DNA from 2 places in the Faecalibacterium tardum genome. Region 2 is predicted to be linked to the other one. Evidence: a T-box and tRNA genes for the amino acid it is inferred to sense, from the RefSeq annotation. Region 2 holds a T-box; the other holds one or more tRNA genes.

Region 1 (4,700 bases), on a different contig from region 2:
TCTGCCTTTGCTGTTGCAAATCTGCAACCAGTAAGGGCTTTTTTCTTTTTCCGTTGCAGTTTTGCCGCTTTTTTGCTCTTTCTGCAAAATTTTCCGTATATTCAGGCACAAGGCAAAAAACACCAGAGTTCCCACTTTGGGGTACTCTGGTGCAACACATAACATCGCCCTGCCCGGTGGCCGCAGGGTGCGTGGTTTCGTGGGCATCGAACCGCTTGTCCACCCCTGCCCGTAAAAAGTGCATTTTTTCACGGAAGAAGTTTGTACAACCTGTACGGTCTGTACTTGTACGCACCCGTACGGCGAATTAAAGCAAATTAAAACGTGTTATCGTTTATATTTCACATTTCCGTACGTCGTACAGACCGTACGGGTTATTTGAAGTCCGTACGCAATTTTTTCAGATGCGTACGGAGCAATCAAGTTCGCATTGTGCGAACTTGTCGGGGCGAGGCCCCTCCATCTTGCTGGCGCAAGACCGTTCGGTCACTTAAAAGCCCCACTGGGGCTTTCATTGCTTCGCAAACGTGAACTCGATTAACTCTCCCGCAGGAGACGTTCCCCCTCGGAGAGTCCTCGAAGAGCCCACTACACTTTGCAGACCATAGGGATGAAAGTGTTATAGTGGGTTATTACACTTCCGAAGAAGTGCATCTCCGTCCCCGTCACCTTCCTCTGAACCCCGAAAGGAGGGATGCCCTTTGGCAAGAAATGATGGTATTGACCGCACCAGTGTCCGAAATCTCGCCGTTTCAGACAAAGCCGTTGGCAACACCCAGCAGCACAACGAGCGCGAAAAGGACAGTTATCGGAACCCCGACATTATCCCCCAGCGCGCTGCATGGAACGTCCACTTCAAAAAGCCAACCGCCCGCTACACTGACCTGTTCGCCCAACTGGAAACCGCTGGTACGATTTCAACGCGCGGCCTGAAGCCGGATGCTACCCACTACTGTGAACTTGTCTTTGATGTCAACTCGGCCTATTTTGACAATCACGGTGGCTACGAGTTCGCCAAGCAGTTCTATGCGGATGCCTACAAAGCTGCTGTGCAAATCGTGGGTGGTGAGCAGTATATCCTCTCGGCTGTCATGCACGCCGATGAGATCAACCGTGCCATGACCGAAGCACTGGGCCGGGAGGTCTACCACTATCATCTCCATGTGGTCTATGTGCCTGTGGTGGAAAAGCAGATCCTCTGGTCGAAACGCTGCCAGGACAAGGCACTGGTCGGCACAGTCAAGGAGACCGTCATGCAGGTCAGCCGAAGCAAGAAGTGGGCTTCCAAGCCCCTGCTGGACGATGCCGGAAAGCCTGTCCTGCAAAAGAGCGGCAAGCCAGTCCTGAAGAAGTCGTACAGTGTCCTGCAAGACGATTTCTTCCACTATATGCGCAACGCCGGGTATACGGATGTAGAGCGCGGTGAGCGTGGCAGCACTGAAGAACACCTGACCGTCACCCAGTTCAAAGTCCAGCGGGAGCAGGAGCGACTGGACACTCTGACCGCCCAGATTGACCAGAAAGAGCAGCACCTCACCCAAACCAACAAAACCCTCTCCAAGACCGAAAAGGAACTTGCCGCTGTGCAGAAAAAGGTCACGCTCACAAAAGAAGCCCTCATTCATGCGCGCGATCTGGATTATATTGGTAAGCGCACCTTTCTCGGCAACTATTCGCTGACCGAAGAAGAGTTTTCCAAGCTGAAAAAGCAAGCCGACCACGGCTATATGATGGATGTGGAGAACCGCCGCCTGAAAGAAGAACTTTCCACCGCCAAGAAAGAGGCCGTTCGTTGGAGCAACAAGTACCACGACCTGTGGTACGACGTGAAACCCTATCTGGATGCTCTCCACCGTGCGCCCGAACTGGTGCGTGGCTTTCTGGAAAAGATTCTTGCCCCCAAGCAGGAGCGCACCATGAATGTGCCGCAGCGAAACCGCAAGCGTGGGCAGGATATGGAACTTTGAGTTTCGGAGGATACCACTTGAACAAAAAGAAGAAGTCGAACAAATCCGGCTACCCGGATGAAGCAATCAAAACCCTTGCACGTTGCTTTTATCCCTCCATGGTTGAGTTTTTCAACAGCGAGGAAGGCCAGCGTGAATATGAGGAATGGCTGAAAGAGCAGGAAGCTCTACAAGCCTTGCCTGTTGCAGCATAAAAACAGCAGGACGCTCCCGGTAAAGGGAACGCCCTGCCTTACATAGATGTATCTCGCCGAGGTGTGTCCAGTTGGGCGCACCTCTTATTTTTTTGCCCTTAATCTTCTAGCCCATGGCTCCCGGCTGCATTTTTCAAATATTCCTCCGGGTCACCGTTCAAAATCAAATCGGCATAGCCCAGCGGGTCATTGTAGATGAGATAATCCAGCTCCGACCTCTGCGCCATTGTCACATCCAGCGCATCCTCGACCCCGGTGCAATCAATGGAGATCATTCTCCCATCCCGGAGCAGCAGTTCCACGCAGCCAGTGTCCATGTTGAATTTGCAGACTCTTTCATCGTACTTCATAATCGCATCCTCCAAATCTTGTTATCGGCTTACGGTCTATGACAAGGTATCGGGATTTTGCGCCGTCCACGGGAGCCTTCGTTGTTGTACCCGAAGAAAACGAAAAATCCGAACCCTTCTCCAATCGGAAATAGGTTCGGATTTTTCTTGTTTGGTGGGCGCGGGTGGATTCGAACCACCGAAGCTGAAAGCAGCAGATTTACAGTCTGTCCCCATTGGCCACTCGGGAACACGCCCATATTCAGTTGTTGTGCATCCGTTTGCCGGACGACTTGTTTATTTTAGCATGAGAAAGGGGTTTTGTCAACTACCTTTTTTCACTTTTTCGGCACTTTTTTCAGCATACTTTCTGCCCCCGTCCGCCGCGCTTTATCTGGTTGAATTGCATCCTGTTTTATGTTAAAATAATGTAAAGATTTTACAGGCAGGAGTAGGTCATTGCATGGAGTCAACAATCAGCGCCGCCCCGCAAATTTTTATCGACCGGGAAAAAATGCTGCGCGGCCATCGGCATTACTGGGTGCTGCGGCGTGCACAGGACATCGTATTCTCCCTGCTGGCGCTGATTTTGCTTGCGCCGCTGGCGCTGGTGATCAGTCTTGCCATCGTGCTGGACAGCCCCGGAGACGGAGCCATTTTCCGGCAGCGGCGGGTAGGACGGGACGGCAAGCTGTTCTGGCTGTATAAGTTCCGCACCATGTGCCCGGACGCTGAGAAGCGGCTGAACGAATTGTTGAAGCTGAACCAGATGGACGGCCCGGTGTTCAAGATCAAGGGCGACCCCCGCATTACCCGGGTGGGACGTTTTCTGCGCAAGACCAGTCTGGACGAGCTACCCCAGCTGCTCAACGTGCTGCGGGGCGATATGAGCATCGTGGGACCGCGCCCTGCACTACCCCGGGAGGTAGAGCTGTACAGCGACTACCAGCGCCAGCGACTGTACGTCACCCCCGGGCTGAGCTGCTACTGGCAGATCGCACCCCACCGCAACGAGATGAGTTTTGACGAGTGGGTGGCGCTGGATTTAAAATACATCCAGGAGCGTAGCTTCTGGGTGGACTGGAAGATCATCATCCTCACCGTCCGCGCCATGTTCATGAAATACGGAGAGTGACAAAAGCGCCTGTTGTGCATCCGCACAACAGGCGCTTTCGTTACGTTTATTTCAGCACCGCACCCAGATTTGCACTGGTGACCATGCGGGCGTAGCGGCTCAGCCAGCCGGTCTTGATGTTAGGCTCCGGCGCAACGTACTTTGCCTTGCGCTCAGCCAGCACTGCATCGCTGACCTCCAGCGTGATGGAGGCGTTGGGGATGTCGATAGTGATGGTATCCCCTTCCTCGATCAGGCCGATGGGGCCGCCGGAGGCTGCCTCCGGGCTGACGTGGCCGATGGCGGCACCACGGGAGGCGCCGGAGAAGCGGCCATCGGTGATGAGCGCCACCGTCTTATCCAGCTTCATGCCAGCCAGCGCAGAGGTGGGGTTGAGCATCTCCCGCATGCCCGGGCCGCCCTTGGGGCCTTCGTAGCGGATGACCACCACATCGCCCGGGACGATCTTGCCCGCGTAGATGGCGGCAATGGCTTCCTCCTCGCTGTTGAACACCCGCGCCGGGCCGGAATGCTGCTGCATCTCCGGGGCGACAGCGCTGCGCTTGACAACGCAGCCGTCCGGGGCAATGTTGCCCCACAGGATCTGCAGACCGCCGGTCTCAGAGTAGGGGTTCTCGATGGGACGAATGGCCTTTTCGTTCAGGATATGGGCGCCCTTGATGTTCTCGCCAAGGGTCTTGCCAGTGACGGTGGGCACATCCAAGTCCAGCAGGCCCTTCTTTGCCAGCTCTGCCTGTACTGCCGGAATGCCGCCCGCCGCGTACAGATCCGGCATGTGGGTGGGGCCTGCCGGTGCCAGATGGCACAGGTTGGGGGTCTTGGCGCTGATCTCATTGAACAGCTTCAGGTCGATGGGCACACCGGCCTCGTAGGCGATGGCCAGCAGGTGCAGCACCGTGTTGGTGGAGCAGCCCAGCGCCATATCACAGGTCAGTGCGTTGCGGATGGAGCGCTCGTTGATGATCTGGCGCGCGGTGATGCCCTTGCGCACCATCTCCATCACGGCCATACCGGCGTGCTTTGCCAGCTGCAAACGCTTGGAGTACACAGCCGGGATGGTGCCGTTGCCGGGCAG
Region 2 (4,700 bases):
GCCTACTCGCTGGCAGCCGGAGGCCCAATTCTGGACTCGCAGACCAAGGGCGTCGTGGTGACTCCCATCTGCCCTCACAGTCTGGCCAGCCCGGCCATGGTGTTTGCGCAGGAGCGCAAGCTGAACGTCTGCGTGGGACAGGTGGCAGATGATGAAGTATTTATCAGCTGTGACGGCGGTACGGGCTACCCCCTCAAGGCGGGTGCCACCGCAGAGATCCGTCTGTCCGATCAAAACGTCAAGCTTATCACCTTTGGGCGGGCAGACCAGTTTCAGGCCATTGACCAGAAACTGCGCAAAAGACAATAACACGGGAGGCGATTTTTAAGATGGCACGCAGCCGCAAAGAAGATACAAAAACAAAAGCGGAACGCTTACAGACGATTCTGCGTCTTGTGCAGGAGCATCCCATCAGCCGACAGGAGGTGCTGCTGGAACACCTGCGGAACGAAGGCTTTGAGGTAACGCAGGCCACCGTTTCCCGCGATATCCGAGAGCTGTGCCTTGTAAAGGCAGCCACCACCGAGGGTTACCGCTATGTTTCCAGCCGGAACGAAAGCTTCAACCCCAAGACCCAAGGGCGCTTTGAGACCATCTTTCACGAGTCCGTTTTGGGGGTGGATTATGCAGGGCACGTTGTGCTGGTAAAATGCTATTCCGGCATGGCAAATGCTGCCTGTGAGGTTTTTGACGCCTTGCAGTGGAAAAACGTTGTCGGTACTCTTTCCGGTGACGACACCTTCTTAATTGTTGCGCGCTCGGAGCGCGATGCAAAGACCATTTGTTCGGAGCTGACCCGCTATGTGGGGCAGAGATGACAGTAGGAGAACGAAGCCATGCTGAGCAGCCTGCAAATTGAAAATGTTGCCGTGATCCAGAAGGCGGAGGTGCACTTTGAACCGGGGCTGAATGTGCTGACCGGCGAGACCGGTGCGGGCAAATCCATCCTGATCGATTCCATCAATGCGATCCTTGGCAACCGCACCTCTAAGGACTTGGTGCGCACCGGGGCTGCAAAGGCGGTGATCCGCGCCGCCTTTGAGCAGGTGCCGCCTGCTGTGCTGGATAAGCTTGAACAGTCCGGCTACGAGCGCTCGGAAGCACTGCTGCTCAGCCGCGAGATCACCGCCGAGGGTAAAAGCAGCTGCCGCATCAACGGGATGCCGGCCACGGCAGCCGTTCTGCGGGAGCTGTGCGGCGGTCTGATCAATATCAACGGCCAGCACGATTCGGTGGGTCTGCTCAATCCGGCGCATCATCTGGACATTCTGGATGATTATGCGCAGAACTGCACTGTTTTTCAGGAGTACTATACCCTGTACCGGGAACTGGTGCAGGTCAAGCGGGAGCTGGACGCTCTGATCACGGATGAGGCCGAAAAACAGCGCAAGATCGACCTGTTGCAGTATCAGGTGCAGGAGATCGAGGATGCCGGGCTGACTGCCGGTGAGGAGCAGACGCTGGAAAACCGCCGGAAGGTGCTGTCCAATGCGTCTGCCATCCGGGACCGGCTGGCACAAAGCTATGCGCTGCTTTCCGGCAGTGATGATGCCGCAGGCGCAGTGGATCTGCTGGGGGAAGCCTCCAATGCGGTGGACGCTGCCGCGCAGCTGGACCCCGCGCTTACAGCCGCCGCCGGGCAGCTGCTGGACTTATACTATAACGCCAAGGATGTGGCCGCAGATCTGATCGGGCGGCTGGATGCCTACGACACCAACGATGCAGAACTGGACGAGGTAGAGCAGCGGCTGGATCTCTTGTATCGGCTGAAGCGCAAGTACGGCAGCACGGTGGAGGACGTGATCGCTTTTGGGCAGAAGGCCCGGGAGGAACTGGATAACATCCAGCATTCCCAGCAGCGCTATGATGCCTTGCAAGCAGAAAAGCTGCGTCTTTACGCAAAAGCACGGGAAAAGGCAGAGGTGCTGACCCAGACCCGGCTGAAAGCCTTTGAGGAACTGAACACCCGCATTTCCGGCACGCTGGACTTTTTGAATATGCCGGGTGTGCGTATGACCTTGCGGCACACCCGCGGCCCGCTGGCCAGCCATGGGCAGGACAGCATCGAGTTCTACATCTCAACAAACCCCGGTGAAGCGCCCAAGCCGCTGGCAAAAATCGCGTCCGGCGGCGAGCTGAGCCGTATCACCCTTGCTATCAAGAATGCAATGGCCGATAAGGACGCTGTGCCTACCGTGATCTATGATGAGATCGACAGCGGTGTGTCCGGCAAGGCAGCCGGACGCATTGGCGAGGTACTGCGTCAGAGCGCACAGGGACATCAGATCCTGTGCATCACCCATACGGCGCAGATCGCAGCGCTGGCCGACTGCCATCTGCTCATCCAGAAGAATGTATCTAACGAGCGCACCTATACCGAGATCCATCCGCTGGACGAAAACGGCCGCGTAGAGGCATTGGCGCGTCTGATCTCCGGTGACCACGTTACCGAGCTTTCCCGCGCCAATGCACGAGAGATGCTGCAGGAGCGCAAGCACGGCGACTGAGCAGTTTTTGCAAAAACATGGAAATCAACTTTTGAAGTTTGTCCCGAAGTAAAAGCCTTCACCCTTTGGGTGAAGATTGCGCGTAGCGCCGGATGAGGGGTAACTACCCGTAAGCTGCTGCTTGTCTGCGCCCTCATCAGTCACCTTCGGCGACAGCTTCCCCCGACCGGGGGAAGCCTTTAGAGGAAAATTGATTTCCGTGTTGCAAAAAAAGACGGCTCTTGACAAGGCAGCGGTCTTGTGATAGAGTAGGCATTGTTAATGGCGATGAAGGGAACAAGTACCCTGAAGCGTTCTGTCCAGAGAAGTCCCGGTCGGTGCAAGGGATTACAGAACAGCAGGGGAAATACCTCCCGGAGCTGCAGGCTGAATGCGTAAGGCTAGTAGGCTGTGCCGCGTGCGAGCGTTAAAGACGCAGGAGTGTCACTCTACTCTGGGGTGTGCACTCGTGAGGCCGCTTCCGTGAGGAAACGGCAAACAGAGGTGGTACCGCGAAGTTATCTCGCCCTCTGCCAAATTCAATTTTGGCAGAGGGCGTTTTTTGTTTCCTCTGCCCCAAAAACAGGAGGTTTTTCCCATGACGCTGTACGAAGAACTGAAAGCCCGCGGCCTGGTAGCTCAGATTACCGATGAGGAGATCATCGACCTGATCAACAACGGCAAGGCTACCTTTTACATTGGCTTTGACTGCACCGCTGACAGCCTGACCGCCGGCCATTTTCTGGCGCTGACCCTGATGAAGCGCCTGCAGCTGGCAGGCAACAAGCCCATCGCTCTGATCGGTGGCGGCACCACGATGATCGGTGACCCCTCCGGCCGTACCGATATGCGCAAGATGCTGACCAAGGACGATATCGCCCATAATGCGGCTTGCTTTAAGAAGCAGATGGAGAAGTTTATCGATTTCTCCGAGGGCAAGGCGCTGATGCTGAACAACGCCGACTGGCTGTTGGACCTGAACTATGTTGAGCTGCTGCGCGAGGTGGGCGCCTGCTTCTCCGTGAACAATATGCTGCGCGCCGAGTGCTACAAGCAGCGTATGGAGAAGGGTCTGTCCTTCTTAGAGTTCAACTACATGATCATGCAGAGCTACGACTTCTACTACATGTTCCAGCACTACGGCTGCAATATGCAGTTCGGCGGCGACGACCAGTGGAGCAATATGCTGGGCGGCACCGAGCTGATCCGCCGCAAGCTGGGCAAGGATGCCTACGCTATGACCGTGACCCTGCTGACCGACTCTCAGGGCAAGAAGATGGGCAAAACTGCCGGCAACGCTGTCTGGCTGGATCCCAACAAGACCAGTCCCTTCGAGTTCTACCAGTACTGGCGCAACGTGGGCGATGCCGATGTGATGAAGTGCATCCGTATGCTCACCTTCCTGCCGCTGGAGCAGATCGACGAGATGAGCACCTGGCAGGATCAGCGCCTGAACGAGGCAAAGGAGATTCTTGCCTACGAGATGACCAGCATGGTGCATGGCAAGGAAGAGGCCGAAAAGGCTCAGAATGCTGCCCGCGCACTGTTCAGTGGCAACGCAATGGATACCGAGCACATGCCCAGCACCCAGCTGACCGAGGCTGACCTGACGGACGGTGCTATTGGCATCCTGACCCTGATGGTCAAGGCCGGTCTGGCTGCTTCCAACGGCGAGGCTCGCCGTCTGGTGGTGCAGGGCGGTGTGCTGGCAGACGGCGAAAAGGTCGCCGCTCCTACCGTCAGCTTTACCGCAGAGCAGCTGGCCAAGGGTATCGTTATCAAGAAGGGCAAAAAGATCTACCACAAGGTCACGCTGTAAAAAGCATTATAAAATTTATGGGCCAGAAACGTCCGCAGGCGTTTCTGGCCCATTTTTTACATTTTGACGCGCAGCAGCTGCTGCCCAGCAGTTACCCGACCGGAGAGCAAAGGCTCTATCCGTGCAAACCGGTTGCTGTTTGTCACGATCACCGGAGTGGTCAGCGTGTAGCCTGCCGCTGCGATGGCTTGCAGATCGAACCGGAAAAGCAGCTGTCCCTTCTGCACATGATCGCCAGCCTGTACAAATAGCTCATAGCCCTTGCCCTTCAGCTCCACGGTGTCCATGCCAACATGAATGAGCACCTCCAACCCGTTGTCGCACAGCAGGCTGATAGCGTGGTGAGTCTTGGCGATCTTTTTCACGATGCCGTCTGCGGGTGCTACCACCTCGCC

Evidence for each region. A T-box is a leader RNA that pairs with one kind of tRNA and senses whether it is charged. The one in region 2 lies ahead of tyrS (tyrosine--tRNA ligase), so its partner is inferred to be a tRNA-Tyr.
Region 1: it encodes a tRNA-Tyr, which carries the amino acid that the T-box ahead of tyrS (tyrosine--tRNA ligase) is inferred to sense. The anticodon was not compared.

What each region holds. Positions count from the first base shown of each region.
Region 1 covers NZ_JBBMEO010000011.1:14,467-19,166, reverse strand. The annotation lists gene WMO44_RS08370 (plasmid recombination protein) at 702-1,967, shown strand; gene WMO44_RS08365 (hypothetical protein) at 1,985-2,161, shown strand; gene WMO44_RS08360 (DUF6061 family protein) at 2,260-2,511, opposite strand; tRNA gene WMO44_RS08355 (tRNA-Tyr) at 2,664-2,748, opposite strand; gene WMO44_RS08350 (sugar transferase) at 2,954-3,625, shown strand; gene ilvD (dihydroxy-acid dehydratase) at 3,672-4,700, opposite strand, start outside.
Region 2 covers NZ_JBBMEO010000002.1:140,314-145,013, reverse strand. The annotation lists gene WMO44_RS02935 (NAD(+)/NADH kinase) at 1-309, shown strand, start outside; gene WMO44_RS02930 (arginine repressor) at 330-818, shown strand; gene recN (DNA repair protein RecN) at 837-2,507, shown strand; T-box leader at 2,766-3,020, shown strand; gene tyrS (tyrosine--tRNA ligase) at 3,085-4,305, shown strand; gene WMO44_RS02915 (PTS sugar transporter subunit IIA) at 4,362-4,700, opposite strand, start outside.